DNA from 2 places in the Streptomyces sp. SID8374 genome. Region 1 is predicted to be linked to the other one. Evidence: predicted binding sites of a transcription regulator. Region 1 holds the regulator's gene; the other holds the start of a gene.
The links. Region 1 encodes HrcA, which represses chaperone genes, less so after heat shock. Its sites were predicted from a motif close to TTNGCACTCNGNNNNNCNGAGTGCNAA; they were not measured.

Region 1 (14,789 bases):
CCTGCGTGCCCGCGACTCCTTCCAACGTGCCCGAGCCGAGCCGTACCGACCCGGCGCTGATCCGCAATTTCTGCATCATCGCGCACATCGACCACGGCAAGTCGACCCTTGCCGACCGGATGCTTCAGCTGACCGGAGTGGTCGACCAGCGGCAGATGCGTGCTCAGTACCTCGACCGGATGGACATCGAGCGCGAGCGCGGCATCACCATCAAGTCCCAGGCGGTCCGACTGCCCTGGGCGCCCGACACGGGTGAGGACACGGGCACCACCCACATCCTCAACATGATCGACACCCCGGGCCACGTGGACTTCACCTACGAGGTCTCCCGTTCGCTCGCGGCCTGCGAGGGCACGGTCCTGCTGGTCGACGCCGCGCAGGGCATCGAGGCCCAGACGCTGGCCAACCTCTATCTCGCGATGGAGAACGACCTCACCATCGTCCCGGTGCTCAACAAGATCGACCTCCCGGCCGCTCAGCCGGAGAAGTTCTCCGAGGAGCTGGCCAACCTCATCGGCTGCCAGCCCGAGGACGTGCTGAAGGTCTCCGCCAAGACCGGCATCGGCGTGGACGCGCTCCTCGACCGGGTCGTCCGTGACGTACCGGCCCCGGTCGGTGACGCGGACGCCGCCGCACGCGCGATGATCTTCGACTCGGTCTACGACCCGTACCGCGGTGTCGTCACCTACGTCCGTGTCGTCGACGGACAGCTCAACAAGCGCGAGCGCATCAAGATGATGTCGACCGGCGCCACCCACGAGCTGCTGGAGATCGGGGTGTCCTCCCCGGAGATGACCCCGGCCGACGGCATCGGTGTGGGCGAGGTCGGCTACATCATCACCGGCGTGAAGGACGTCCGGCAGTCCAAGGTCGGTGACACGATCACCTCCCTGAACAAGGGGGCGACCGAGGCGCTGGGCGGCTACAAGGACCCGAAGCCGATGGTCTTCTCGGGGCTCTACCCGCTGGACGGCTCGGACTACCCGGACCTGCGCGAGGCGCTGGACAAGCTCCAGCTCAACGACGCCGCCCTCGTCTACGAGCCGGAGACCTCCGCCGCGCTCGGCTTCGGCTTCCGCGTCGGCTTCCTCGGCCTGCTCCACCTGGACGTGGTCCGTGAGCGGCTGGAGCGCGAGTTCGGCCTCGACCTGATCGCGACCGCCCCCAACGTGGTCTACCGGGTCGAGATGGAGGACGGCACCGAGCACGTCGTCACCAACCCGAGCGAGTTCCCCGAGGGCAAGATCGACAAGGTGCACGAGCCGGTCGTCCGCGCCACGGTGCTGGCCCCCAGCGAGTTCATCGGCGCGATCATGGAGCTCTGCCAGAACCGGCGCGGCACCCTGCTCGGCATGGACTACCTCTCCGAGGACCGCGTCGAGATCCGCTACACGCTGCCCCTCGCCGAGATCGTCTTCGACTTCTTCGACCAGCTGAAGTCCAAGACCCGCGGTTACGCCTCCCTCGACTACGAGCCCACCGGCGAGCAGTCGGCCCAGCTCGTCAAGGTCGACATCCTGCTCCACGGCGACAAGGTGGACGCGTTCTCCGCGGTCACCCACAAGGACAAGGCGTACGCGTACGGCGTCCGGCTCGTCGCCAAGCTCCAGAAGCTCATCCCCCGGCAGAACTTCGAGGTGCCGATCCAGGCCGCCATCGGCGCCCGGGTCATCGCCCGCGAGACGGTCCGCGCCATCCGCAAGGACGTCCTCGCCAAGTGCTACGGCGGTGACATCTCCCGTAAGCGGAAGCTGCTGGAGAAGCAGAAGGAGGGCAAGAAGCGGATGAAGATGGTCGGCAACGTGGAGGTTCCGCAGGACGCCTTCATCTCGGTGCTGTCGACCGACGAGTCCGCCGGGGAGAGCAAGGGCAAGAAGTAGCCCCGCCGCGACCCGGTCCCACCCGCCCGGGCGACGAACGGCCCGAAGGGCCCTCACACCGCAGTAACGTGCGATGTGAGGGCCCTTTCGTTATGAAAGCGGCGGCCCGTTGCCTCTTACGCGGCGGACGCGTGCGCTCTACTCTGATCACGCATCGATGGTTACTCGCCAGTTAAACAAGCCGAACAAGCAGGTTGCGCAGCAGGACAGCAGCACAGGACAGCGGCGCTCAGTTGCAGTAGTCGCAGTATCAAAGAAGCCGGTCGTAGCAATGCCGCAGGCCCGGAGGACGTCGTGAGCGACACACAGACCTTGATCGATAACCGGCCGCCCTCCGTGGCGGCCCTCTTCATCGACCGCGTGGCGGCGACCCCGGACGGGGAGGCGTACCGCTACCCGGTCCCGTCGGCCTCGGGCGAGGGTCCCGACGACTGGAAGTCGCTGACCTGGGGCCAGGCCGCCGAGCGGGTCTACGCGATCGCCGCCGGCCTGATCGCGCTCGGCGTGCGGCCGGAGGAGCGGGTCGCCCTCTCCTCCGCCACCCGGGTCGAGTGGGTCCTCATCGACCTCGGCGTGATGTGCGCGGGCGCCGCGACCACCACGGTCTACCCCTCGACGAACGCCGAGGAGTCCGCGTTCATCCTGGCCGACTCCGAGAGCCGCATCCTCATCGCGGAGGACGCCGAGCAGCTGGCCAAGGCCCGTGAGCGCCGCGCCGAGCTGCCCGACCTCGCCCATGTCGTCGTCATCGACCCGGCCGGTGTGGAGCCCGCCGAGGGCGACCCCGAGGGCTGGATCATCACCCTCGCCGACCTGGAGGCGCAGGGCAAGGAGCTCCTCGCCAAGACCCCGGACGCGGTCACCGAGCGGGTCTCCGCCATCACGGCCGACCAGCTCGCCACCCTCATCTACACCTCGGGCACCACCGGCCGCCCCAAGGGCGTACGGCTGCCGCACGACAACTGGTCGTACATGGCCAAGGCCACCGTGGCGACCGGCCTGATCACCGCCGAGGACGTGCAGTACCTCTGGCTGCCGCTCGCCCACGTCTTCGGCAAGGTCCTCACCTCGGGCCAGATCGAGGTCGGCCACGTCACCGCGATCGACGGCCGCATCGACAAGATCATCGAGAACCTGCCGGTCGTCCAGCCGACCTACATGGCGGCCGTGCCCCGGATCTTCGAGAAGGTCTACAACGGGGTCGCCTCCAAGGCCCGCGCGGGCGGCGGCGCCAAGTACAAGATCTTCCAGTGGGCGGCCGGGGTGGCCCGCGAGTACGCCAAGGTCTCCCAGGACAACTTCCGCCGCACCGGCAAGGCGTCCGTACCCTTCGCGCTCGGCGCCAAGCACAAGGTCGCCGACGCGCTCGTCTTCTCCAAGATCCGCGACGCCTTCGGCGGCCGGCTGCGCGCCTGCATCTCCGGCTCCGCAGCCCTCGCCCCCGACATCGGCTACTTCTTCGCGGGCGCCGGCGTCCACATCCTGGAGGGCTACGGGCTCACCGAGACCAGCGCCGCCTCCTTCGTCAACCCGGGCGAGGCCTACCGCACCGGCACCGTCGGCAAGCCGCTCCCCGGCACCGAGGTGCGCATCGCGGACGACGGCGAGATCCTGCTGCGCGGCCCCGGCGTCATGCAGGGCTACCACAAGCTGCCCGACAAGACCGAAGAGGTCCTGGAGTCGGACGGCTGGATCCACACCGGTGACATCGGCGAGCTGTCGGCCGACGGCTACCTGCGCATCACCGACCGCAAGAAGGACCTGATCAAGACGTCGGGCGGCAAGTACGTCGCCCCGGCCGAGGTCGAGGGCCAGTTCAAGGCGGTCTGCCCGTTCGTCTCCAACATCCTGGTGCACGGCGCGGACCGTAACTTCTGCACCGCGCTCATCGCCCTCGACGGCCCCACCATCCTGAACTGGGCCGCCGAGAACGGCCTGGAGGGCAAGGAGTACGCGGACGTCGTCGCCGCCCCGCAGACCGTGGAGCTGATCGACGGGTACGTACAGCGCCTCAACGAGGGCCTCCAGCGCTGGCAGACCATCAAGAAGTTCCGCCTCCTGCCGCGTGACCTGGACGTGGAGCACGGCGAGCTGACCCCGAGCCTCAAGCTGAAGCGGCCGGTCGTGGAGCGGGAGTACCAGGGGCTGATCGACGAGATGTACGCGGGATCGCGCGAGGCGTAGCGCGAGCCGCCGCCGTTCCCGAGGGGGCGGCGTACGCGGGCGGGGCGGCGGGACACCCAGGTGTCCGGCCGCCCCGTTCGCCGTGCGTGCCCTGCCGTACGCGTCCTGCCGTGAATGTCCGGCCGTGCGCCCCGCCTGCCGTGCCCGGCCGTGCGTGCCCTGCCGCGAGCGTCCCCGCCGTACGTCTCCTGCCCTGACCGAGCGCGCTAGCTTCCGGCACCGCGATCGGGGGCGCTCATGTCCCCCGTCGCGGGAGTGCCGTCGGCGAGGCCGTAGCGCAGGTACACCGTGCCCTTCGGACCGGCTGCCGGAGGCGCGAGGAGCGTGAGGTTGGTGGGCACCTCGCCCCCGTCGAACACCTTCTTCCCGACGCCGAGCACGATGGGGTGCAGCCAGAGGTCGAGACGGTCGAAGAGCTTCTCGCGCAGGAGGGTCTGTACGAGGTTCAGGCTCCCGACCACCTTCACGTGTTCGTGCCGGTCACGGATCTCGCGCACCGAGGCGGCCAGGTCCGGGCCGAGTCGCGTGGACCCGGCCCACGAGAGGTCGGGCCTGCCGCGGGAGGCCACGTACTTCGGGACGCCGTTGAAGAGCGTGGCGATCTCGTTGTCCTCGCCGCCCTCCTGGTGCGGCCAGTAGGCGGCGAAGATGTCGTACGTCCGCCGGCCGAGCAGGAGGGCGTCCGTGCCCTCGTACGCGTCACCGACCTGCGCCCCGGTGACCTGGTCCAGCAACGGCGCCTGCCAGCCGCCGAACGGGAACCCCGCCGGGTCCTCGTCCGGCCCGCCGGGCGCCTGCCCGACGAGGTCCAGGGTCGCGAACATCTCGATGTGGATGAGGCCCATGGTCTGCTCCTGATGAGTCGGTCGTCTCTCCAGGGGCAGACCCGTGGACGCCCGCGGGCTCATCGCCGCGACGGAACCCGGTTTCGCTCCCGGTTGATCCCACCTCTGCTTGCGTTCGAATGTGCTCGATTTTCTGCCCACTTCGGTAACTCGGCGCTTATGGGCGCGTCCGGTCTGTCACTCTGTCGGAGTCGTCGGACCCGTAGGAGCCGCACCGTGGCACCCATCCCCTTGCAGCGGGACACCGTGCAGCGCCCCGGCACCGCCCGTGCCGGGTACGCGCACGGCCCGCGCCTGGCCAGCCGTACCAGCCTGCCCGGCATACCCCTCGCCCCGTCCGCCGCCCGCCGGTTCGTGCGGGCGGCGCTCGCGGAGTGGACCGGGCTCGGGGTGCCCGCCGCCGTGGGCTTCAGCGACCGGCTCGCCGACGACGCGGTGACCGTCACCAACGAGCTGGTCACCAACGCCGTCGTGCACGCCGGGACCACGGTCGACCTGGTCCTCCGGCTGGAGGAGGAGGGCGGCGACGAGCCCTCGGCCGCCCTCGTCCTGGAGGTCACCGACCACCACCCGGCCCGCCCGGTGGGCGCCGACGAGCCGGGGGCCGCCGGAGACCCCGCGCCCGCGCACGCCCCCGCCGCTACGACCACCGAGCCACCCACCGAGGCCCGAACCGCTCCCGCCGCCCCCACCGAGGCCCGAACCGCCCCCACCGACCCCGCCCCTCTCCCCGACCCCGCCGAGTACGGCCGGGGTCTCCAGCTCGTCGCCACCCTCGCCGAGTCCTGGGGTATCACCTACCGCACCGGCCTCAAGACCGTCTGGGCCCGCCTCCCCGTCGACGACTGGAGCGCCCCGCCCGCCCCGCCCGACCAGGACACCCTCCGGCGCGGTCTGCGCGCCGCAGAGATCCTCGCCCCCGCCGCCCGGCGCACCGAGCGCGATGACGCCGTCTGGGACAGCCGGGGCGCCCCCGCCTTCCTCGCCGAGGCGTCCGACCTGCTCGCCGGGCAACTCGACGAGGATCTGGTGGCCGCCATAGCGGGCCAGCTGCTGGTGCCGCGCCTCGCCGACTGGTGCGCGATCTGGCTGGAGGCCGAGAGCGGGGGACCGGGGGCCGAACCCCGGCTCGCCCGGGTCTGGCACAGCGACGAGAGCGGTACGGAGCCCCTGCGCACCGCCCTGGAGCGCGAACCCCTCCGCCTCCCGCCCGGCGCCGGCTCCGGGCCGGTCTCCGTCCCCGTGCCCTGGCCGGCCCCGCCCACGGACGAGCCCCCGCAGCCCGGTGGCCGCGACGGTGCCGCGCTCGCCTTCCGGATCACGGCGGCCGGCCGGGCGCTCGGCACCGTCCTCGTCGGCCGGGAGGGCGTCGCCCAGGTGCCCGAGGCCGTCGCCTCGCTCATCGAGGACTTCGTACGCCGTCTCGGCCTCGCCGTCGGCGCCGCCCGCGCCTACACCCGGCAGGCCACCATCAGCCGCATCCTCCAGCGCGGCCTGCTCCCCAGCAAGGTCGCGGAGATCCCCGGCGTCACCAGCGCCCTCGTATACGAACCGAGCGACGACGGCGTGGTCGGAGGTGACTTCTACGACATCTTCCCCTGCCCCGGCGACCGCTGGTGCTTCGTCCTCGGCGACGTCCAGGGCTCAGGGCCCGAGGCCGCCGTCGTCACCGGCCTCGCCCGCCCCTGGCTCCGTCTGCTCTCCCGGGAGGGCTTCGGCGTCGGCGAGGTGCTGGACCGGCTCAACCGGCTGCTCCTGGACGACGCCATGGAGGCCGCCGAGGCCGCCGCGCTGATGGTCGCCGCCGCCGGGGGCCAGCAGCTCCACGACGGCTCGCAGTCGCGCTTCCTCTCCCTGCTCTACGGGGAGGTCGTGCCGCTCCCCGGTGGAGGTGTCCGCTGCACGGTGGCCAGCGCCGGGCACCCGCTGCCGCTGCTGCTGCGCCCCGACGGCTCCGTACGCCCGGCGGCCGAGCCGCAGGTGCTGCTGGGGGTCGTCGAGGACGTGGCGTACGAGAGCCAGGTCTTCGACCTCGCGCCCGGGGACACCCTGCTCTGCGTCACGGACGGGGTGACCGAGCGGCGGTCGGGCCCGCTGATGTTCGACGACGGGGACGGGCTGGCCCGGGTGCTCGCCGGGTGCGCGGGGCTGCCCGCCGAGGCGACGGCCGAGCGGATCAGACGGGCCGTCCACGAGTTCGCCGAGCAGCCCCCGGACGACGACGTGGCCCTGCTGGTGCTGCACGCGGACTGAAGCACGTCGGGATGCTGCACGCGGACTGAGGTACGTCGGGGTGCTGGACGCGGACCGGAGCACATCGGCGAAAAGCGGCCCGGTCCGGGAAACGTCCGGGGCGAGCGACAATGGTCGGTATGCCTTCCGTACTGCCCGATGGTGAGCCCGTGCCCGACGACGGGGCGCTGCCCCGCCACGCCCTGGAAGGCGCAGCCGACCGCCCGCTCGGCTTCTACCTGCACGTCCCGTACTGCGCCACCCGCTGCGGCTACTGCGACTTCAACACCTACACCGCCACCGAGCTGCGCGGCTCCGGCGGCGCCCTGGCCTCCCGCGACAACTACGCCGCCCACCTGATCGAGGAGGTCCGCCAGGCCCGCAAGGTCCTCGGCGACGACCCGCGCCCGGTCCGTACGGTCTTCGTCGGCGGCGGCACCCCCACGCTCCTGCCCGCTGCCGATCTCGTACGGATGCTGGCATCGATCAAGGAGGAGTTCGGGCTCGCGGAGGACGCGGAGATCACCACCGAGGCGAACCCGGAGTCCGTCGACCCGGCCTACCTCTCCGCCCTGCGCGAGGGCGGCTTCAACCGGGTCTCCTTCGGGATGCAGAGCGCCAAGCAGCACGTCCTGAAGATCCTGGACCGCACGCACACCCCCGGCCGCCCCGAGGCCTGCGTCGCCGAGGCCCGGGCGGCGGGCTTCGACCACGTCAACCTGGACCTGATCTACGGCACCCCCGGCGAGTCCGACGACGACTGGCGGGCCACCCTGGACGCGGCGATCGGCGCGGGCCCCGACCACATCTCCGCGTACGCGCTCATCGTCGAGGAGGGCACCCAGCTCGCCCGCCGCATCCGGCGCGGCGAGATCCCCATGACCGACGACGACGCGCACGCCGACCGCTACCTGATCGCGGACGAGGCCTTCGCGGCGGCCGGTTTCGACTGGTACGAGGTCTCCAACTGGGCCACCACCGAGGCCGGCCGCTGCCTCCACAACGAGCTGTACTGGCGCGGCGCCGACTGGTGGGGCGCGGGCCCCGGCGCCCACAGCCACGTCGGCGGGGTCCGCTGGTGGAACGTGAAGCACCCGGGCGCGTACGCTCAGGCGCTCTCCGAGGGCCGCTCACCCGGCGCGGGCCGGGAGGTCCTCGCCGAGGAGGACCGCCGGGTGGAGCGCATCCTGCTGGAGCTCCGGCTCCGCGAGGGCTGCCCGCTCACCCTCCTGAAACCCGACGGCCTCGCCGCCTCCCGCCGCGCCCTCACCGACGGGCTGCTGGAGCCCGTTCCGTACGAGGAGGGCCGCGCGGTCCTCACCCTGCGCGGGCGGCTCCTGGCCGACGCGGTGGTGCGGGACCTGGTGGACTGAGCCCGGGGGCCGGGCTCGCCCCCGTAACGTCACTCGGGCAGCGTCACGAAGTCGATCAACTCCTCGACCCTGCCCAGCAGTTGGGGCTCCAGGTCCTTGTAGCTGCGGACCTTGGACAGGATGTGCTGCCAGGCCGCCCCGGTGTTCTCCGGCCAGCCCAGCGCCCGGCACACCCCCGTCTTCCAGTCCTGGCCCCGAGGCACCACCGGCCACGCCTCGATCCCCACCGACGACGGCTTCACCGCCTCCCACACGTCGATGTACGGGTGGCCCACCACCAGCACATGCGGGTCCGAGACCTGCGCCGCGATCCGGGACTCCTTGGAACCGGCCACCAGGTGGTCCACCAGCACCCCGAGCCGGGCGTCCGGCCCCGGGGAGAACTCGCCCACGATGGCCGGGAGGTCGTCGATGCCCTCCAGGTACTCCACGACCACGCCCTCGATGCGCAGGTCGTCGCCCCACACCCGCTCCACCAGCTCCGCGTCGTGCCGGCCCTCCACATAGATCCGCCCCGCCCGCGCCACCCGGGCCCGCGCACCGGGCACCGCCACCGAACCGGAGGCCGTACGGGTGGGGCGCACCGGACCGCCGGGGCCCGGGCGGACCAGCGTGACCACCTTGCCCTCCAGCAGGAAGGCGCGCGGTTCCATCGGGAAGACCCGCTGCTTGCCGAAGCGGTCCTCCAGGGTCACCGTCGGACCCTGGGCCGTCTTCTCGCAGCGGATCACCGCCCCGCAGAAACCGGTGGCGACCTCCTCCACGACCAGATCGGGTTCGGCGGGGACCTCGGGCACGGGGGCGGACCTCTTCCACGGCGGGGTCAGGTCCGGCTGATAGCTGCGCATGCGCAGACGATAATCCTCACCCCGCCCCGAACCGCTCCGCCAGCGCCGCCCGCTGCGCCCGGACGAACGCCGCGTCCACCACCGCCCCGTGCCCCGGTACGTACACCGCGCCCTCGCCGCCCAGTTCGAGCAGCCGGTCCAGGGCGGCCGGCCAGCGGGAGGGGATCGCGTCCCGGCCCGCCTGCGGGTCGCCCGACTCCTCCACCAGGTCCCCGCAGAGCACCACCGGGGGCTCGCCCTCCGTGCCCGGGACCAGCACCGCGAGGTCGTGGCCGCTGTGCCCCGGGCCCACGTTGGCGAGCAGCACCTGACGGCCGCCGCCCAGGTCGAGGGTCCACTCGCCGGTCACCTCGTGGTGCGGCACCACCAGCGTGTCCACCGACCGGTGCGCCTCCTCCTCCGCGAGACCGTGGCGCACGGCCGACCCGGTCAGCTCGTCCGCCGAGCGCCGCAGCAGGGCGGCGATGCCCACCGCCCCGTACACCTGCGCCCCGGCGAACGCCGCCGTACCCAGCACATGGTCGAAGTGCGGGTGGCTCAGTGCGATATGCGTCACCCTCCGGCCGAGCAGCGCCTCGGCCTGCCTCCGCAACTCGACGCCCTCGCGCAGGGTCGACCCGGTGTCGTACAGCAGCACGCTCTCCGCCCCGGCCACCAGCGCGACCGTGGCGTCCCAGCCCGGCAGGCGGCGCCGCCCGATACCGCGGCCCAACCGCTCCCAGCCGAAGTCTTCCCAAGAGACGTCCATGGGGCGACGCTATCGGGGCCACCTGCGCGGTCCGGCGGCGGCGTGGCCGGTCGCCCTTGCCCAGGCCCCACCCCACCCCCGTACACTGACCGGTGGGTAGCTGGCACTCATACGCACCGAGTGCCAGACGGATACCGGAAGTCAGACACCGGAGAACGACAGCTGGAGGTGTGCGCCATGCTCAGCGAACGCAGACTCGAAGTGCTGCGCGCCATCGTCCAGGACTACGTCGGCACCGAGGAGCCCGTCGGCTCCAAGGCCCTCACGGAGCGGCACCAGCTGGGCGTCTCCCCGGCCACCGTCCGCAACGACATGGCGGTGCTGGAGGACGAGGGCTTCATCGCGCAGCCGCACACGAGCGCGGGACGCATCCCCACCGACAAGGGGTACCGCCTCTTCGTCGACAAGCTCGCCGGCGTCAAGCCGCTCTCCTCGCCCGAGCGCCGCGCCATCCAGAACTTCCTCGACGGCGCGGTCGACCTGGACGACGTGGTCGGCCGGACCGTACGGCTGCTCGCGCAGCTGACCCGGCAGGTCGCGGTCGTGCAGTACCCCTCGCTGACCCGCTCCACGGTCCGGCACGTGGAGCTGCTCTCGCTGGCCCCCGCCCGGCTGATGCTGGTCCTGATCACGGACACCGGCCGGGTCGAACAGCGTATGATCGACTGCCCCGCGCCCTTCGGCGAGGCATCCCTCGCGGATCTGCGGGCCCGGCTCAACAGCCGGGTCGTCGGACGCCGCTTCGCGGATGTCCCGCGGCTGGTGCGGGAGCTGCCGGAATCCTTCGACAGCGAGGACCGGGGAACGGTCTCCACGGTCCTTTCCACCCTCCTCGAAACCCTGGTCGAGGAGACGGAGGAGCGGCTGATGATCGGCGGCACCTCCAACCTCACCCGCTTCGGGCACGACTTCCCTGTGATGATCCGGCCGGTGCTGGAAGCACTGGAGGAGCAGGTCGTCCTGCTGAAGCTGCTCGGTGAGGCCACGGACTCAGCCATGACCGTGCGGATCGGGCACGAGAACGCCCACGAGGGCCTCACGTCCACGTCCGTCGTCGCGGTCGGCTACGGTTCGGGCGACGAGGCAGTCGCCAAACTCGGCGTGGTCGGACCGACCCGCATGGACTACCCCGGAACGATGGGAGCGGTACGCGCAGTGGCACGTTACGTCGGACAGATCCTGGCGGAGTCGTAAGTGGCCACGGACTACTACGCCGTACTCGGCGTGCGCCGCGACGCATCTCAGGACGAGATCAAGAAGGCATTCCGTCGGCTCGCACGCGAGCTGCACCCGGATGTCAACCCGGATCCGAAGACCCAGGAGCGGTTCAAGGAGATCAACGCCGCTTACGAGGTGCTCTCGGACCCGCAGAAGAAGCAGGTCTACGACCTCGGCGGCGACCCGCTCTCCGCCAACGGCGGGGGCGGCGGCGCGGGCGGTTTCGGAGCCGGCGGCTTCGGCAACTTCTCCGACATCATGGACGCGTTCTTCGGAACGGCCTCGCAGCGCGGGCCCCGCTCGCGCACCCGGCGCGGCCAGGACGCCATGATCCGCCTGGAGATCGACCTCGCCGAGGCGGCCTTCGGCACCACCAAGGACATCCAGGTCGACACGGCGGTCGTCTGCAACACGTGCAGCGGCGAGGGCGCGGCCCCCGGCACCTCCGCCCAGACCTGCGACATGTGCCGCGGCCGTGGCGAGGTCTCGCAGGTCACCCGGTCCTTCCTGGGCCAGGTCATGACCTCGCGGCCCTGCCCGCAGTGCCAGGGCTTCGGTACGGTCGTGCCGACGCCGTGCCCGGAGTGCGCCGGTGACGGCCGTATCCGCTCGCGCCGCACGCTCACCGTCAAGATCCCGGCGGGCGTCGACAACGGCACCCGCATCCAGCTCGCCGGTGAGGGCGAGGTCGGCCCCGGCGGCGGCCCGCCCGGCGACCTGTACGTCGAGATCCACGAGCTGCCGCACGCCGTCTTCCAGCGGCGCGGCGACGACCTGCACTGCACCGTCACCATCCCGATGACGGCGGCCGCCCTCGGGACGAAGTGTCCGCTGGAGACCCTGGACGGCGTCGAGGAGATCGACATCCGGCCCGGCACCCAGTCCGGCCAGTCCGTCCCCCTGCACGGGCGGGGCATCACCCACCTGCGCGGCGGCGGCCGGGGCGACCTCATCGTGCACGTCGAGGTCATGACCCCCTCCAAACTCGACGCGGAGCAGGAGCGGCTCCTGCGGGAGCTCTCCAAGCTGCGCGGCGAGGAGCGGCCCCTGGGTCAGTTTCAGCCAGGTCAGCAGGGCCTCTTCTCCCGGCTGAAGGACGCCTTCAACGGCCGCTGAACCCTTTTCCGCCTTTCACCGCACCGCCCACCGGTTACCCGCCGGTGGGCGGTGCGGCGTTCTGCGGGAGATCCGGTCACGCCGGACGCTGGCTGATTCGGCCCTGTGCGGCGGACGTGGCACGATGCGGTCATGTCCTCCGCGTTGACCGATCTCTGCCGGTATCCGATCGTGCAGGCCCCCATGGCGGGCGGCGCTTCCGGACCTCAGCTCGCCGCGGCCGTCGCCGAGGCGGGCGGGCTCGGGTTCCTCGCCGCCGGGTACAAGACGGCGGACGGCATGTACAACGAGATCAAACAGCTGCGCCGGCTCACCGGCGGCCCCTTCGGCGTCAACCTCTTCATGCCGCAGCCCGCCCTCGGCGACCCCAGCGCCGTCGAGGTCTACCGCCACCAGCTGGCCGGTGAGGCCGCCTGGTACGAGACCCCGCTCGGCGACCCCGACAGCAGCGGCGACGACGGGTACGAGGCGAAGGTCGCCATCCTGCTGGAGGACCCCGTCCCGGTGGTCTCCTTCACCTTCGGCTGTCCCACCCGCGACACGCTGGACGCCTTCGCCAAGGCGGGGACGTACACCATCGTGACGGTCACCTCCGCCGAGGAGGCCCAGGGCGCCCAGTGGGCGGGCGCCGACGCCGTCTGCGTCCAGGGCGTCGAGGCGGGCGGCCACCAGTCCACCCATCGCGACGACCCGCAGGCCGACCACACCGGCACCGGGCTGCTCACCCTCGTCACCCAGGTCCGCGAGACGGTGCAGATCCCCATCGTCGCCACCGGCGGTCTGATGCGCGGCTCCCAGATCGCCGCCGTCCTCGCGGCGGGCGCGGACGCCGCCCAGCTCGGCACCGCCTTCCTGATCTGCCCCGAGTCCGGCGCCCACCTGCTCCACAAGCAGGCCCTGACCAACCCGCTCTTCGTCCGCACCGAGCTGACCCGCGCCTTCTCCGGGCGGCCCGCGCGCGGACTGGTCAACCGGTTCATCCGCGAACACGGCCCGTACGCCCCCGCCGCCTACCCCCAGGTCCACTACCTGACCACCGGGCTGCGCCAGGCCGCGGCGAAGGCGGGGGATGCCCAGGGCATGGCCCTGTGGGCGGGGCAGGGCCACCGGATGGCCCGCGAACTGCCCGTCGGCGAGCTGATCGAACTGCTCGCCGACGAACTGGAGGCCGCCCGTACGGCCCTGAGCATGAGGAGTCCCCGGTGACGGCACCGGTCTTCGTCGTCGAACGGATGCCCACCGGACCGGAGTTCGTCCTGGACGGCCCCGAAGGACGGCACGCCGTCTCGGTCAAGCGGCTGGAGCCCGGCGAGGCCGTCGTCCTCACCGACGGGCTGGGCCACTGGGCGGAGGGCGTCGTCCGGGCGGCCGAGGGCAAGGACCGGCTGACCGTCGGTGTCGAAGGCGTCCACGAGGAGCCGGAGCCGGCGCCCCGGATCACCGTCGTCCAGGCGCTCCCCAAGGGCGACCGGGGCGAACTCGCCGTCGAGACCATGACCGAGACCGGCGTCGACGCGATCGTGCCCTGGCAGGCCGCCCGCTGCATCACCCAGTGGAAGGGCGAGCGCGGCGCCAAGGCCCTGACGAAGTGGCGCAGCACGGCACGGGAGGCGGGCAAGCAGTCCCGCCGCGTCCGCTTCCCCGAGGTGGCCGAGGCCCTGACGACCAAGCAGGTCGCCGCCCTCCTGGCCGGTGCCGACTTCGCCGGGGTCCTGCACGAGGACCGCGACCACGACAGCACCCCCCTCGCCACCGCCGAACTCCCCGCCACCGGCACGATCGTGCTCGTCGTCGGCCCCGAGGGCGGCGTCTCCCCTCAGGAGCTGGCCGCCTTCGCCGAGGCGGGCGCCCGCCCGTACCGGCTGGGCCGCAGCGTGCTGCGTACGTCAACGGCGGGGACGGCCGCGACGGCGCTGCTCCTCGGCCGCACCGGTCGCTGGGGCTGAACGGCCCCCACGGACCGGCGATAACATGCCCGTGTACTGATCACCAGCGAACGAGGAGGCCCGGCCCTATGGCGGGAGAGCCGCAGACCGACTGCCTGTTCTGCAAGATCGTCTCGGGGGACATCCCGGCGACCATCGTCCGCGAGAGCGACACGACCGTCGCCTTCCGCGACATCAACCCGCAGGCCCCGACCCACGTCCTGGTCATCCCCAAGGTCCACTACCCGGACGCCGCCTCGCTGGCCGCCGCCGAACCGCAGATCGCCGCCGACGTGCTGCGCGAGGCCGGAGCGGTCGCCGCCGACGAGAAGGTGGACTCGACCGGCTACCGGATCATCCTCAACACCGGCTCGGGCGCGGGCCAGACCGTCTTCCACGCGCACGCCCACGTCCTGGGCG
Region 2 (14,789 bases), 2.7 Mb from region 1:
CCCTGATCACCCGGCCGGTGCACCGGTGGCGGTTCGAGGCGGTGGGCTGAGGGGCCCTCAGGCCCTGTGCAGCCGCCATACGGTGAGGGCGAGCCCGGCCCGTGACAGTCCGGCGGGCTCGGTGAGTTCGACGCCCAGGGCCTTCCGGATCCGGTCGAGTGGATCGAGGACCATACGGTGCCCGCCGCCCCGGACGTGCCGGTGCGGATCTACCGCCCGCAGGGGGCGGGGGCGCCGTCGCCCGGCTGCACGGCGGCGCGTTCGTCATGGGGAACCTGGACACCGAACACCCGTGGGCCGCCCGGATCGCGGTCGGCGGGCACAGCGCCGGTGCGGGCCTCGCGGCCGCGCCGGCGCTGCGGGCATGCGACGAGCAGGGGCCGCCGGTCCGCTTCCAACTCCTCGACCAGCCGGAGCTGGACGACCGGCCGGACACCTGGCCGCGGCAGAACTTCACGGACACGCCCTGGATCAACCGGGACACCATCGCCGCGTCGCGGCAGCACTACCTGGGCCCGGCACCCGCCACGCCGTACGCCGCCCCGGCCCGGGCCGCCGACCTCTCGGGTCTGCCGCCCGCGTACATCGCGACCGCCGAGTTCTGCCCGAACCGCGACGAAGGCCTCGCCTACGGGCTGCGCCTGATGCGGGCACACGTCCCGGTCGAACTGCACCAGTGGCCCGGCACCTTCCACGGGCCGCAGGCGCTGCTCTCCGCCTGTGTCTCCCAGCGGCAGACAGCCGAACTCGGCGCCACACTGCGCCGCGGCCTGGCGGGGTGGGTCGGGGGGCTAGCGGAAGGAGTCGGCGGGGTGGTCCGGCGGGGTGGGCCCGGGGCCTGATCAGCCCCGCGTCCCCCGGCTGATCAGCCCCTCCACGATCGCGTCCAGCTCGGCGGCGGTCTGGTAGTCGGCGGCGTACTCCCGCCAGTGCTCCTTCACCTCGGTGAGCCGGGGCAGCTCCGCCGCGTCCTTCTCCGTGATCATCTCGGGGAAGAACTCCCGCCGGGAGGGCTGCTCCGCCCGGCGGGCCGCCGCCCTGCGGAAGACCAGGTCGCCGTAGACGTAACTCCAGATCGTCCGGTACGCGCGCACCGAGCGGGCGGGGGAGAGCCCGCAGGCCAGGGCGCAGTCGACGATCTCCTCCACCATCCACAGCGCGTTGCGGTCGGTCAGCTCGCCGAGCGCCAGGATGTCCAGGACCCAGGGGATGCGGCCGATGATGTCGTGCATGTGCACGGCCACCGCCACCATCCGCTCGCGCGGGTCCTCGGGCAGCTCCGGGCGCGGGAAGGCGGCCGCGGTGCCGGATAGGGTGAGCATCAGCAGCTCGTCCTTGTCCTGCACGTAGTGGTAGAGCGCCATCGGCGTGCTGCCCAGCTCCTTCGCCACCCGCCGCATGGAGAGCGCGTCCACGCCCTCCTCCTCGACGATGCGGCGCGCGGTGGCGACCATCACGTCCGGGTCCAGCCTGCGGGGGCGGCCCACCGGTTTCTTCTTCTGCTCGGTCTTCCGGGTCTGCTTCTCGGTCTTCTCGCTGCCTGGCACCTGGGCATTCTCCCCTTCCGGGTCCTCTTCCGTACCGGCGGGTTTATTTTCTATACGTGTATGGTAATTCTCCGGTCGGGGATCGGTGAGGGTTGGCCAAGGGGAGGACGCGTCATGGACGGCACGGTGGCAGGCGGGTCGGGGACGGAAGCGGCGGCGCGACACGGGCGGTGGCTGCTGGTGGTGGCGCTCACCGTGCAGTTCCTGGTGTCGCTGGACATGTCCGTGGTGAACGTGGCCCTGCCCGACATCCGCGGCGACCTCGGCTTCGGCCGGGACGGGCTGCTCTGGGTCGTCAACGCGTACGCCCTCGCCTTCGGCGGACTCCTCATGCTCGGCGGCCGGCTCGCCGACCTGGCGGGGCCCCGCCGCGTGCTCACGGCGGGCCTGGTCCTCTTCGGCCTCGCCAGCCTGGCCGGCGGTCTCGCCTGGTCGCCCGGGTCGCTGGTCGCGGCGCGGGCCGTCCAGGGCGTGGGCGCCGCCGCCCTCGCCCCGGTGGCGTTCGCCCTGATCACCCTCGCCTTCCCGGCCGGGCCCGCCCGCTCCCGGGCGCTCGGGCTCTGGGGTATGGCGGGTGCGGCGGGCGGTGCGGTCGGGGTGCTGGCGGGCGGCGTGCTCACCGACGCGGCGGGGTGGCGGGCCGTGATGCTCGTCAACGTGCCGATCGTCGCCTTCGCCCTGGCCGCCGCCGCGCGTACCGGACCGGTCGGCAGGCAGCGCCGGACCGGCGCCCGGCTGGACCTCGCCGGGGCGCTCCTGGCCACGGCCGGGACGACGCTGCTGGTCCTCGGCCTCGTACGGGCATCCGACGACGGGTGGGGCTCGGCCGTCACGCTCTCCACGCTCGGTGCGGCGGTGCTCCTGCTGGCCGCGTTCGTCGCCGTCGAACTCCGTACGCCATCGCCTCTGCTCCGGCCCGGCCTGCTGCGGGGGCGGCCGGTGCTCACCGCCAACCTGTTCTGCCTGCTGCTGGCCTCGGCCCAGTTCGGCGCGTTCTACTTCGTCTCGCTCTACATGCAGCTGGTCCTCGGCTACGGGCCGACGGCCGCCGGGTTCGCGTTCCTGCCGTTCTGCGTGGGCGTCGTCGCGGGCTCCATCCTGGCCACCCGCGCGGTCGCGGTGCTCGGCATCCGGCGGCTGATGACCGTGGGCGGCGTGCTGGCGGCGCTCGGGATGGGCTGGTTCGCGGCCACCGCCACGGTCGACGGCTCCTTCCTCGCCTCGATCCTCGGCCCGTCGCTGCTCTGCTCGCTGGGCATCGGCCTCTGCTTCGTCCCGCTCGGTACGGCGGCCACCACCGACGTGGTGCCCGGCGAGACCGGTATGGCCTCCGGGCTGCTCAACAGCTCCCGCCAGGTCGGCGGTTCGCTCGGCCTCGCGGTGCTGGTCACGGTCGCCGCCCAGGTCACGGGCGGCGGCACCGGGGTGAGGGACCTCTCGGCCGGTTACGCGGCGGCGTTCTGGGTCGCGGCCGGGCTCCTGGCGGCCGCCGCGCTGGCGGCGTACGTCCTGCTGCCGGGGGAGAGCCGGGCGGGCGGCGGCCCGGTGGCCGCCCAGCCGGTCGCGGCGGAGCCTGGAGGCGACGCGGCGGACCGATGAGTCCGGGCGCGCGGGCCGGTCTACCTTCCACGAGGCCCACGAGGCGCACGCCCCGACCGTGGGGCGGCCGGACGAGGAGACGACCACCATGCAGAAGATCACCCCCTGTCTCTGGTACGACGGCCAGGCGAAGGAGGCGGCCGAGCACTACGTCGCGATCTTCGGCGGCGACTCCCGCGTCCTGGACATCAGCTACTACGGCGAAGCCGGTCCCGGCACGGCGGGCGACGTCCTCACCGTCAGCTTCCGGCTCGCGGGCCAGGAGTACACGGGCCTCAACGGCGGCCCCCAGTTCCCCTTCACCGAGGCGATCTCGCTCTCCGTGGACTGCGCCGACCAGGCCGAGGTGGACCGGCTCTGGGCCGCGCTCTCCGAGGGCGGCGAGGAGGGGCAGTGCGGCTGGCTCAAGGACCGGTACGGCGTCTCCTGGCAGATCGTCCCGAACGAGCTGCCGGGGCTGCTGGCCGACCCGGACCCGGCGAAGGCGGAGCGGACGATGAAGGCGATGCTCGGGATGGGCAAGCTGGACATCCAGGCGCTGCGGGACGCCTGAGCCGGGCTGATGCTGCGGGCTCGTTCCGGGGGGCGTCCGCGCCCGCCGGTCTGCTGCCCGCCGGTCCGTCGGCCGCCGGTCCGCCCGCCGGTCCGCGCCCGCAGGTCCGCTGCCCGGCGGTCCGCGCCCGCCGGCCGGTCCGCTCCTGGGCCGCGTCGGCTGTCGGTAGTGTCTGGGCCATGTCACGCCGTGCCCCGCTGCCTCCGCCCCCGCCTCCCGTGGAGATCCGGACCTGGCCCGACCGCGAGGCGATGCTCGCCGACCGGGCGCTGGTCCTGCGCGCGCTGGTGGGGATGCACCTGGGGCCGGGGCGGCTCGGCGTGCTGGGGATGTGGGCCGGGCTCGCCGCGTTCGGCTGGCTGCTGGTGGGGTCGGCGCTCGTCGTGTTCGAGGAGGCGCACGACTTCTTCAGCGTGCTCGGCGGGATCCTGTCCCTGCTCGTCGGCGCCGCCGCGCTGATCCCGGCCGTCGCCTTCGTCTGCCTGTACCTCGCCCGCGACCGGGAGGTGCGCGCGCTGCTCGTGGAGTGGGGCGCGCTGGACCGGGACCCGGAGCGCGACCGGGAGTTGCGGCTGCCCGGGACGAGCCTGGTCTGGCTGCTGCTGTCGTTCGCCCTGGCGGCGGGCGGGCTGGCGCTCTGTGTGATCGCACCGGCGAGCGCCCGGCCGGGCGAGCACACGTACGGCTTGGTCGCCCTGGCCATGGGCCTCGGCATGGTCGCCTGGCTCACCGGACTCATCGGCGCGGTCAAGGCGTTGGCGCACCGGCGCTGGGTGGTGCGCGTCCTGAAGGGGGCCGCAGCACCGGCGCAGGCCTTGGCGCACGCTGTGGCCGACGCCTCGGCGCACGCCCCGGCGCACCGCTGACGCCGTACGTTCCGACCCGTCGGCTCACCGACCCACCGGACCGACATCGGCCGGAGCGTTCAGGCGTCGGGCGTCGGGCGTCACCCCAGCGGATGCCCGATCAGCATCGTCGGGGCCCCGGCCACCCGGGTCAGGAACACCGTCGCCGAGTTGGGCCCGCTCAGCTTCATCCGGCGGCGCAGTTCCTCCGGTTCGACCGCCGAGCCCCGCTTCTTGACGGTCAGTACGCCCACCCCGCGCTCCCGCAGCAGCGCCTTCAGCTTCTTCATGTTGAACGGCAGCCGGTCGGTGATCTCGTACCCGGCGACGTACGGCGAGGAGTACGGCACATCGCTCGTGACGTACGCGATCGTCTCGTCCACCAGCCGCCCGCCGCACCGCTCCACGATGTCGGCCACCAGGTGCGCCCGGATCACCGCGCCGTCCGGCTCGTACAGATAGCGCCCGACCGGGCCCACCGGCGGGGCGTCCAGCGGGGCCGAGGCGGTGAGGGTGGCCCCGGACGGCAGCAGGGTGGCCCGGAACGAGCCGGGCGCGATCCCCTCCCCGTACCAGAGCACCGCCTCCTTCACGTCGCCCCCGTCCGAGATCCACTCGGCCTCCGCCTCCGGGCCGATCGCCTCGTGCGGGATGCCGGGCGCGATCTTCAGCGCCGCGCGGGGGGCCTTCAGCGCGGCGGCCACCGCCCAGGAGAGCGGCGGTGAGTACGCCTCCGGGTCGAAGATCCGGCCGCGTCCGCCCCGCCGGGCCGGGTCCACGAAGACGGCGTCGTACGGAGAGGTGTCGATCTCCGTGACGTCGGCGCACCGCACCTCGATCAGCGCGCCCAGGCCGAGCGCCCCGGCGTTGGCGCGGGCCACCTCGGCGGTGAGCGGGTCGCGGTCCACGGCGAGGACGGTGATCCCGGCGCGGGCCAGCGCGATGGCGTCGCCGCCGATGCCGCAGCACAGGTCGGCCACGCTGCGCACGCCGAGCGCGGCGAACCTGGCGGCGCGGTGGGCGGCGACCGAGGTGCGGGTGGCCTGTTCGACGCCGTTGGGCGTGAAGTACATCCGGTACGCGTCCTCCGCCCCGAACTTCGCCACCGCCCGCTGCCGCAGCCGGGCCTGGCCGAGCGCCGCCGACACCAGCTCCGCCGGGTGCGTGCGGCGCAGCCGGGTCGCGGTGGCCAGCTCGGCGGCGGGGTCGTGGTCGCGCAGCTCGGCCAGCAGGTGCTCGCCCTCGGGGGTGCGCAGGGCGGCGAAGGCGGCGCGAGCGGGGTCGTCGGCCGGGGTGGCGGGGGTCGATGCGTTCACCCGGTCCATTGTGGCCGGTGCGCGCAGGCGGGCGCCCATGGGCCGACGCGGGCTCTTGAAGGGTGACACGTCAACCCTATGGGCCGGTCGGGGGACGGGTCCGGTCCCCTCGCGGTGTCGGGGCGGGAGGCGCGTAGGCGGCTGGCAGGATGCGGCGCCATGCAGCTAGTACGACAAAAAGGAAAATCACCCATGAAGCGGCACCGGCCGGTCTCCGTCGTGCTGGCGGCCCTCCTGGCCGCCACCATCACCTCGGCCTGCGCGTCGGAGACGGGTGGCGGCGGCGCGGGAGCCCCGGGCGGACCGGCGAAGCCCGCCGCCGGGCAGCCGAACGAGGCCGCCCCGCAGGCCGGGCCCGCCCGCGCTCTGGACACGTACGCCGAGGAACTCAAGCGCAGACAGGCCGCACGGGCCGTCGCCGCGAAGAAGTGGGGGCTGGCCAAGACCCCGCTCGCCGCCCCCGAACCGCCGGAGGTGAAGCCGCGCATCACCACCCGCAAGGGGTTCGAGGTCCGGGACGACAAGGGGCTGCCGCCCGTCTTCACCACCGTCCCCACCAAGGAGAAGATCGTCTTCCTCACCATGGACGACGGGGCGGAGAAGGACCCCGCGCTGCTGCGGATGATGACCGAACTGGACATCCCCTACAGCGCCTTCCTGAGCGACTACGTCACCAACGACAACTACGCGTACTTCCAGCAGATGCAGAAGCGCGGGGTGGTCATCAGCAACCACACGCTCAACCACCGCTATCTGCCCGGCCTCTCCTACGCCGAGCAGAAGCGGGAGATCTGCGGCCAGCAGGAGAAGATCCTCAAGAACTACGGGAAGCGCCCCACCCTCTTCCGCCCGCCCTACGGCAACTACAACCGCGACACCCTCGTCGTCGCCAAGAGCTGCGGCATCACCGCCGTGCCCCTGTGGTCCGCCGAGGCCTTCGCCGACCACATGGAGTGGCGCGAGTGGGACCGGGACCTGCACCCCGGCGACATCGTCCTCACCCACTTCCGGGGCAAGGGCGCCTGGAAGGGCACGATGCCCGACATGATCCGCCTGGTCATGAAGACCATCACGGACAAGGGGTACGCGGTGGCGAAGCTGGAGGACTACGTCTGACCCCCGCCTCCTGACGTACGCCCCCGAATGCGCGCTCAGCCCCCGCTGCGCGCGCATTCGTCGCTGGTGCCCCCGCTGCGGCAGGGCGGGGAGTTCCAGGCGGGGGCGATGGCGGGGGTCCAGTCCACGCCCGGGGCGGTGGGGAGGGGCGCGGACATCGTGCCGGCGGTCGCCTCGTGGGACCGCGCCCAGCCGCGCATCCCCAGCCACAGGGCCGATATGGCCCCGGCCGCCACCTCCGCGACCACCAGCACCAGGCCCAGCAGCAGGTCCGCGCGGCCACCTGGCGCCGACGGCCGCCCCGCGACCCTCCCGGCCGGTCTTCCGGGTCTTCCGGGCGGTCCTCCGGGCAGGCCGCTCTCGGGATGCGTCATCTCCGTACCGTCGTACGGAACGCGAAGCTCCGCCCCGGCGTTGTCCCGACGGTGATCCGACGGAGCCCCGACCGAGACGGCGCGAGGGTGGTGAATTGGCACTCCGCTTGACCGAGTGCTAATCGCGGTCATAGTCTCAGGTCTGGCACTCCCCCCTGGAGAGTGCCAGCACCACACTGTGCGACAGGGCAGGTCCGGCACCCGCGACGACGGATCGGTCTGGTCGCCGCCCACTGACTGCTAAACCCCGTGAGATCTCCGAAGGGGGAGACCGGATCGTGTCGACCACCAGCTCCAAGGTTGCGATCAAGCCGCTTGAGGACCGCATTGTGGTCCAGCCGCTCGACGCCGAGCAGACCACGGCTTCCGGCCTGGTCATTCCGGACACCGCGAAGGAGAAGCCCCAGGAGGGCGTCGTCCTCGCCGTTGGTCCGGGCCGCTTCGAGAACGGCGAGCGTCTTCCGCTCGACGTCAAGACCGGCGACGTCGTCCTGTACAGCAAGTACGGCGGCACCGAGGTGAAGTACAACGGCGAGGAGTACCTCGTCCTCTCGGCCCGCGACGTCCTCGCGATCGTCGAGAAGTAATTCACCCACGTTTGCTTGTGTTCTGCGCCCCTGGCCCCCTGCGAAATAACTAGCCGGGTGGCGAGGGGCGCAGTTCGTCCGAGAGGGAAGTACAGCCCATGGCGAAGATTCTGAAGTTCGACGAGGACGCCCGTCGCGCCCTTGAGCGCGGCGTCAACAAGCTTGCCGACACGGTCAAGGTGACGATCGGCCCCAAGGGCCGCAACGTCGTCATCGACAAGAAGTTCGGCGCACCCACCATCACCAACGACGGCGTCACCATCGCGCGCGAGGTCGAACTCGACGACCCGTACGAGAACCTCGGTGCCCAGCTCGTCAAGGAGGTGGCGACCAAGACCAACGACGTAGCGGGTGACGGCACCACCACCGCGACCGTCCTGGCCCAGGCGCTCGTCCGCGAGGGTCTGCGCAACGTCGCCGCGGGCGCCTCCCCGGCCGCCCTGAAGAAGGGCATCGACGCCGCCGTCAAGGCCGTGTCCGAGGAGCTCCTCTCCACCGCGCGCCCGATCGACGACAAGTCCGACATCGCCGCCGTGGCCGCGCTCTCCGCGCAGGACACCCAGGTCGGCGAGCTCATCGCGGACGCGATGGACAAGGTCGGCAAGGACGGTGTCATCACCGTCGAGGAGTCCAACACCTTCGGTCTGGACCTGGAGTTCACCGAGGGCATGGCCTTCGACAAGGGCTACCTGTCCCCGTACATGGTGACCGACCAGGAGCGTATGGAGGCCGTCCTCGACGACCCGTACATCCTGATCCACCAGGGCAAGATCGGCTCCATCCAGGAGCTGCTCCCGCTGCTGGAGAAGGTCATCCAGAGCGGTGGCTCCAAGCCGCTCCTGATCATCGCCGAGGACGTCGAGGGCGAGGCGCTCTCCACCCTCGTCGTCAACAAGATCCGCGGCACCTTCAACGCCGTCGCGGTGAAGGCCCCCGGCTTCGGTGACCGCCGCAAGGCCATGCTCGGCGACATCGCCACCCTCACCGGTGCGACCGTCATCGCCGAAGAGGTCGGCCTCAAGCTGGACCAGGCCGGTCTGGACGTGCTCGGCACCGCCCGCCGCGTCACCGTCTCCAAGGACGACACGACCATCGTCGACGGCGGGGGCAACTCCGACGACGTCAAGGGCCGCGTCAACCAGATCAAGGCCGAGATCGAGTCCACGGACTCCGACTGGGACCGCGAGAAGCTCCAGGAGCGCCTGGCGAAGCTGGCCGGCGGCGTGTGCGTCATCCGCGTCGGTGCCGCCACCGAGGTGGAGCTCAAGGAGAAGAAGCACCGCCTCGAGGACGCCATCTCCGCCACCCGCGCCGCGGTCGAGGAGGGCATCGTCTCCGGCGGTGGCTCCGCCCTCGTCCACGCGGTGAAGGTCCTGGAGGGCAACCTCGGCAAGACCGGCGACGAGGCCACCGGTGTCGCGGTCGTCCGCCGCGCCGCCGTCGAGCCGCTGCGCTGGATCGCCGAGAACGCCGGCCTGGAGGGTTACGTCATCACCTCCAAGGTCTCCGAGCTGGACAAGGGCCAGGGCTTCAACGCCGCCACCGGCGAGTACGGCGACCTGGTCAAGGCCGGCGTCATCGACCCGGTCAAGGTCACCCGCTCCGCCCTGGAGAACGCCGCGTCCATCGCGTCGCTGCTGCTCACGACCGAGACCCTGGTCGTCGAGAAGCCGGCCGAGGAAGAGGCCGACGCCGGTCACGGCGGCCACGGCCACTCCCACTAGTACGCGGCTTTCCGTACGCCTGAGGCCCGGTACCCCCGTCGCGGGGGCACCGGGCCTCGGTGCGTTCCGGCTGTCCGCCTACGCCCTGCGGGCCAGGTCGTCCGGGGTGACCGGGTCGGCGAACGGCACCCCCTGTACGTACCGCGCGATCTCCTCCAGCGCGAAGTCCCCCATGCGGTGGATCTCGTCCCCCAGCGACCCCGCCACATGCGGGGTCAGCAGGACGTTCTCCAGGTCGTACAGCGGGGAGCCGGGCGGCGGAACCTCCGGCTCCGTCACATCGAGGACAGCGTTCAGCCGCCCCGACACCAGCTCCGGCAGCAGCGCCTCCCCGTCGACCAGCGAACCGCGCGAGGTGTTGATCAGCGTGGTGCCGTCCGCCATCGCCGCCAGCTGGGCGGCGCCGATCATGTGCCGGGTCGCGGGCAGCTCCGGCGCGTGGACCGAGACGATCCGGCTGCGGGCGCACAGCTCGTCCAGGCCCACCTTCGCCGCGCCGAGGAGGGCCGCCGCCCCCGCGTCCACGTACGGATCGAAGAGCAGCACGTCCAGGTCGAACGGGCGCAGCAGTTCGATCACCCGGCGCCCGATCCGCGAGGCGCCCACGATCCCCACGCACCGCCGGTAGTTGCCGTGCCCGTCCAGCTCCGCGCGCCAGTCGTGCGGGGCCCGGAGCTGCCGGTAGCGGTGGGCGGCGCCCAGCACGTTCTTCCCGGCGAACAGGATCGCGGCCAGCGTGTACTCGGCGACCGGCAGTGCGTTGGCCCCGGCCGCCGAGGTGACCTGGATGCCCCGCTCCCAGCAGGCCGGGGTGATGTGGTGCTTGACGCTCCCGGCCGCGTGGACGACGGCCCGCAGCCGGGGAGCGGCGGCGAGGACCTCGGCGGTGAGCTGGGGCGCGCCCCAGCAGGTGATGAGCAGCTCCGCCCCGGCGAGCGCGGCCGCGACTTCGGGCTCCGGACCGGCCAGCCGGTGGGCGACCAGCGCCGGATCGGTCTCCACGAGCGCGGTGAGCCGCTCCCGTTGTACGGGGGTGAAGAGGCGGTCCGCGATGCCCGGGCCCATGGCGAGGAGGGCGGCGGGGGTGGGTGTCACTTGAGGCTCCCTGCGGTCAGTCCGGCTTTCCAGTGCCGCTGGAGCACGACGAAGGCGATGATCAGCGGCGTGACGGCCAGAAGCGAGCCGGTCACGACCATCGGATAGAACGCCGGGTCGGCGTTGGCGTTGCTGTGCCAGTTGTACAGGCCCAGGCTCAGCGGATAGAGGTCCTTGTCCGACAGCATCACCAAGGGCAGGAAGAAGTTGTTCCAGATCGCGGTGAACTGGAAGAGGAAGACCGTCACGAACCCGGGCATGACCATGCGCAGCCCCACCGACCAGAAGGTCCGCAGCTCACCCGCCCCGTCGATCCGGGCGGCCTCCAGCACCTCGTCGGGGATGTAGCCCGCGCTGAAGATCCGCGAGAGGTACACGCCGAACGGGTTGACCAGCGCCGGGATCAGCACCGCCCAGTAGGTGTTGACGGTGCCGGTCTCCACGGCCAGCAGATACAGCGGCAGGGACAGGGCCGTGGAGGGCAGCAGCACGCCCAGCAGCACCAGGGCGAACAGCTTCTCCTTGCCCCGGAAGCGGTACTTGTCGAAGGCGTACCCGGCGGCCACGCTCACCAGCGAGCAGCCCAGCGCCCCGATGCCCGCGTACAGCAGGGAGTTGCCGTACCAGCGGAAGTAGATGCCGTCCTGGTACGCCGTCAGCTCCGACAGGTTGTGCGCGAGGTCGAAGCCCTCGAAGGAGAAGACGTCACCGCCCAGCAGGTTCCCGGCGTCCTTGGTGGCGGCCGTGAGCAGCCAGACCAGCGGGAAGAGCGTGTAGAGGGCGGCGATCAGGAGCACACCGTTGACCGCGGTCTTCGACAGCCATCGGCCGGAGGTCGCGGAGGTTCTGGAGGTGGCGGAGGTCATGACCTGGCCTCCTTCCGGTTGGTGAAGCGGGTGACGGCGAACGAGAGCGCGGCGGCGACGAGCGCGATGAGGACGGAGGCGGCGGCCGCGAGACCGTAGTCGTTGCGCTCGAACGCGGCGCTGTAGGCGTACATGTTCGGGGTCCAGGTGCTCGTCACCGCGGAGCCCGAGCCGCGGCTGAGGATCAGGGGCTCGGTGAACAGCTGGAGCGATCCGATGATCGTGAAGAGCAGCACCATCACCAGCGAGGAGCGGATCAGCGGGAGCTTGATGGAGAAGGCGATCCGCCAGTTCCCCGCCCCGTCCACGGTCGCGGACTCCAGCAGCGAGCGGTCCACGGCCTGGAGCGCGGCGTAGAAGATCACCACGTTGTAGCCGAGCCACTCCCACAGCGCGATGTTGACGATGGAGGGGAGCGTGCCCTGGGAGGAGAAGAAGTCGAAGCCGATCCCGCCCGCTTCCATCGCGGCGACCACGGGGGAGAGCTGCGGGGTGTAGAGGTAGATCCAGATCAGCGCGGCGATCAGGCCGGGGATGGCATGCGGCAGGAACAGCGCCAGCTGGAAGAAGCGCCGGGCGCGCGCCAGCGCGGTGTCCAGCAGCAGGGCCAGGACGATCGCGCCGCCGCCCATCAGCGGGATGTAGAAGGCGCAGTAGCCGAGCAGCACCCAGAACCCGTCGCGGAACGCCTGGTCGCCGAGGGCGCTCGCGTAGTTGCCGAGCCCGTCGAAGACGGTACGCGGACCGTCGAAGCCGAGGCCGGACTGCTTCTCGGTGAAGAGGCTGAGCCAGAGCGCGTACGCGACCGGGACGATCATCGCCACGGTGAAGAGGGCGAAGAAGGGGGCGAGGAGGGTACCGGCCGCCAGCCGGGTGCGGGCCTGGGTGCTGAGCGCCTTCGCGGGGCGGCCTCGTGAACTGAGCGCTCTGGACGGCCGCTTGCTGTTGTTGGCGCGTACGGGATCGGGCGGGCCTGTCAGTGGATCGGGCGTGCCGTGTACGGGATCAGGCGTGCCGGTCACGCGACCAGGCGTACCGCGTACGGGATCAGGCGTGCCGCTCATGCCGGGTCCTCCACCTTCAGGCCGCGCTTGCGCAGGTCGGCGACCGTGGCGTCATGGGCCCGCCGGATCGCCTTCGGCAGCGTCGACGCACCGCCCACCACCTCGCCGAGCGCGTCGCCCAGCGCCGAGTTGGTGGCGCCGGGGCTCGGGCCCCACACCCAGTCGGGCCCGATGGACGCGCCCGCCTCCTCGAAGAGCCCGTACAGGTCCTGGCCCCCGTAGAAGCTCGTGTCGAAGGCCTCCTTGGCGATCGGCACCATCGCGGGGGAGGCGGGCAGGGCGCTGGAGGCGCTCGCCCCGATCCGCGCCTTGATCGCGTCCTCGTGCGTCGACATCCACAGCGCGAACTCGACGGCCGCCGCCGTCTTGGTGCTGCCCTTGCTGACCGCGAACGTGGAGCCGCCGATCATCCCGCTGGCCGGCCGGTCCGCCTCCCAGGACGGCAGCCGCACCGCCGCCCACTTCCCCTTCTGCTCGGGCACGATGCCCGCGAGCACGCCCGCGCCCCACGAGGCCCCGAGGTAGCCGACGGTGGTGCCCTGCTTGAGGGAGCCGGTCCACTCGGGGCTGAAGGAGGAGGCGGTGGAGACGAGCCGGTCGTCGATCAGGCCCTGCCAGTACGCGGCGGTACGGGTGGAGGCGGGGTCGGTGGTGTGGATCCGCCAGGCGGAGGTGCCCGCGTCGGCCCGGAACCACTGCGCACCCGCCTGCCACGCCATGGCCTGGAAGAACGTCGGATCGTCGGGGAAGAAGGTGGCGATCCGGGTCTTCGGCGAGGCCTTACGCACCTGTTCGGCCGCGTCCCGGAACCCGTCCCAGGTGGCCGGCGGGGTGATGCCGTGCTCGGTGAAGAAGTCCTTGCGGTAGTAGAAGACCTGGGGCGCGGCGTCGAAGGGGACCGCCCAGTTCCGGCCGCCGAGCGTGGTCATCTCGATGGTCTGCGGCAGGAACTTCTTCTTGATGTCCTCGGTCAGATAGCCGCTGATGTCCTGGAGCGAGCCCTGGCTGACGAACGCGGACAGCTGCGGATACTCGATGGAGAGCAGATCCGGGGCGATGCCCGCCTTCACCGCGTTGGCGATCTTCGGATAGCCGCCGAGACCGCCGGACGGTATCTCCTCGAACTCCACCTTGATCGTCCTGTGGGTCGCGTTGAACGCGTCCACCACCTCCTGCGACCCCCTGGTCCAGGCCCAGAAGGACACGGTCACCGGGTCGTCGGCGGTACCTCGGACGCGGGAGTCGTCGGCGCCGCCGCACGCCGTGAGAACGGCGAGAGCGGTGGCGGCGCCGACCAGCGCATGGACGGAACGGGACCAACTGAGGCTCACGGCACGGCTCCTGTACGGACGGTACGGGCGGGGGTAGCCGCGATATTTCGATCCCGCCTGAGCGAAGTCAAGAGCGAAAGATTGAATGATCGAATAATGATCGATTCAAGGAGCCGCAAAGAGGGTCATACCGCCGCAAGGCGGTCGGCTTCCTCCGCCCCCGGCCGCCCGCACGACCCCCGCACCCGCAACGTCGGCAGCAGCGCCACCCGGCGCCGGGGCGCGGCCTCCCCGCTCCCCGGATACCGGGGCCCGGACAACCGCTCCACCAGCAGCTCCGCCGCGCACCGCCCGACCTCCCGCTTGGGCGGGGCCACCGCGGTGAGCGGGGTGTCGGCCAGCGCGGCGACCTCGTCGTCGTACGTGATCAGCGCCAGGTCGTCCGGGACCCGCACGCCCAGCTCGGCCAGGCGGCGCACCATGCGGATGGCGTCCTCGTCGTTGTGCACCAGCACCGAGCTCGCCCGCCGCTCGCGCACCGCGTTCCGCACGGCCAGCGCGGAGCGTTCGAAGAGGGCCGGGTCGCGCTCGGCGGAGGTGGCGGCGATCAGCGGTTCGGTGCCGGCCAGGCCCAGGGTCTCCAGCGCCCGCCCGTAACCGGCGCGCACCGCCCGGGCGGTGGGGCTGTCCGTCCGCGCGACCAGCATCGGCGTCCCGTGCCCGAGCCGCACCAGATGCCGTACGGCCAGGAGCACCCCGTGAGCGTGGTCGGAGCCGACCCGGTCCAGCCCCTCCAGCGGACCGCCGGGCTCCCCTTCCCGCTCCACCAGCA

Region 2: a site for HrcA is predicted at 7,446-7,472, ahead of groES (co-chaperone GroES). Genes of this name have one in related genera too.

Annotation. Positions count from the first base shown of each region.
Region 1 is NZ_WWGH01000001.1:2,058,179-2,072,967, reverse strand. It holds gene lepA (translation elongation factor 4) at 6-1,880, shown strand; gene GTY67_RS09310 (AMP-dependent synthetase/ligase) at 2,175-4,064, shown strand; gene GTY67_RS09305 (dihydrofolate reductase family protein) at 4,271-4,909, opposite strand; gene GTY67_RS09300 (ATP-binding SpoIIE family protein phosphatase) at 5,126-7,162, shown strand; gene hemW (radical SAM family heme chaperone HemW) at 7,273-8,514, shown strand; gene GTY67_RS09290 (DUF3097 domain-containing protein) at 8,544-9,362, opposite strand; gene GTY67_RS09285 (MBL fold metallo-hydrolase) at 9,379-10,110, opposite strand; gene hrcA (heat-inducible transcriptional repressor HrcA) at 10,288-11,304, shown strand; gene dnaJ (molecular chaperone DnaJ) at 11,305-12,444, shown strand; gene GTY67_RS09270 (nitronate monooxygenase) at 12,577-13,650, shown strand; gene GTY67_RS09265 (16S rRNA (uracil(1498)-N(3))-methyltransferase) at 13,647-14,390, shown strand; gene GTY67_RS09260 (histidine triad nucleotide-binding protein) at 14,459-14,789, shown strand, end outside.
Region 2 is NZ_WWGH01000001.1:4,798,386-4,813,174, forward strand. It holds gene GTY67_RS21520 (hypothetical protein) at 1-50, shown strand, start outside; gene GTY67_RS21525 (alpha/beta hydrolase fold domain-containing protein) at 267-842, shown strand; gene GTY67_RS21530 (TetR/AcrR family transcriptional regulator) at 843-1,547, opposite strand; gene GTY67_RS21535 (MFS transporter) at 1,662-3,146, shown strand; gene GTY67_RS21540 (VOC family protein) at 3,235-3,699, shown strand; gene GTY67_RS21545 (hypothetical protein) at 3,879-4,565, shown strand; gene GTY67_RS21550 (methyltransferase domain-containing protein) at 4,646-5,869, opposite strand; gene GTY67_RS21555 (polysaccharide deacetylase family protein) at 6,053-6,976, shown strand; gene GTY67_RS21560 (hypothetical protein) at 7,012-7,350, opposite strand; gene groES (co-chaperone GroES) at 7,629-7,937, shown strand; gene groL (chaperonin GroEL) at 8,036-9,661, shown strand; gene GTY67_RS21575 (hydroxyacid dehydrogenase) at 9,740-10,726, opposite strand; gene GTY67_RS21580 (carbohydrate ABC transporter permease) at 10,753-11,622, opposite strand; gene GTY67_RS21585 (sugar ABC transporter permease) at 11,619-12,491, opposite strand; gene GTY67_RS21590 (sugar ABC transporter substrate-binding protein) at 12,683-14,017, opposite strand; gene GTY67_RS21595 (substrate-binding domain-containing protein) at 14,143-14,789, opposite strand, start outside.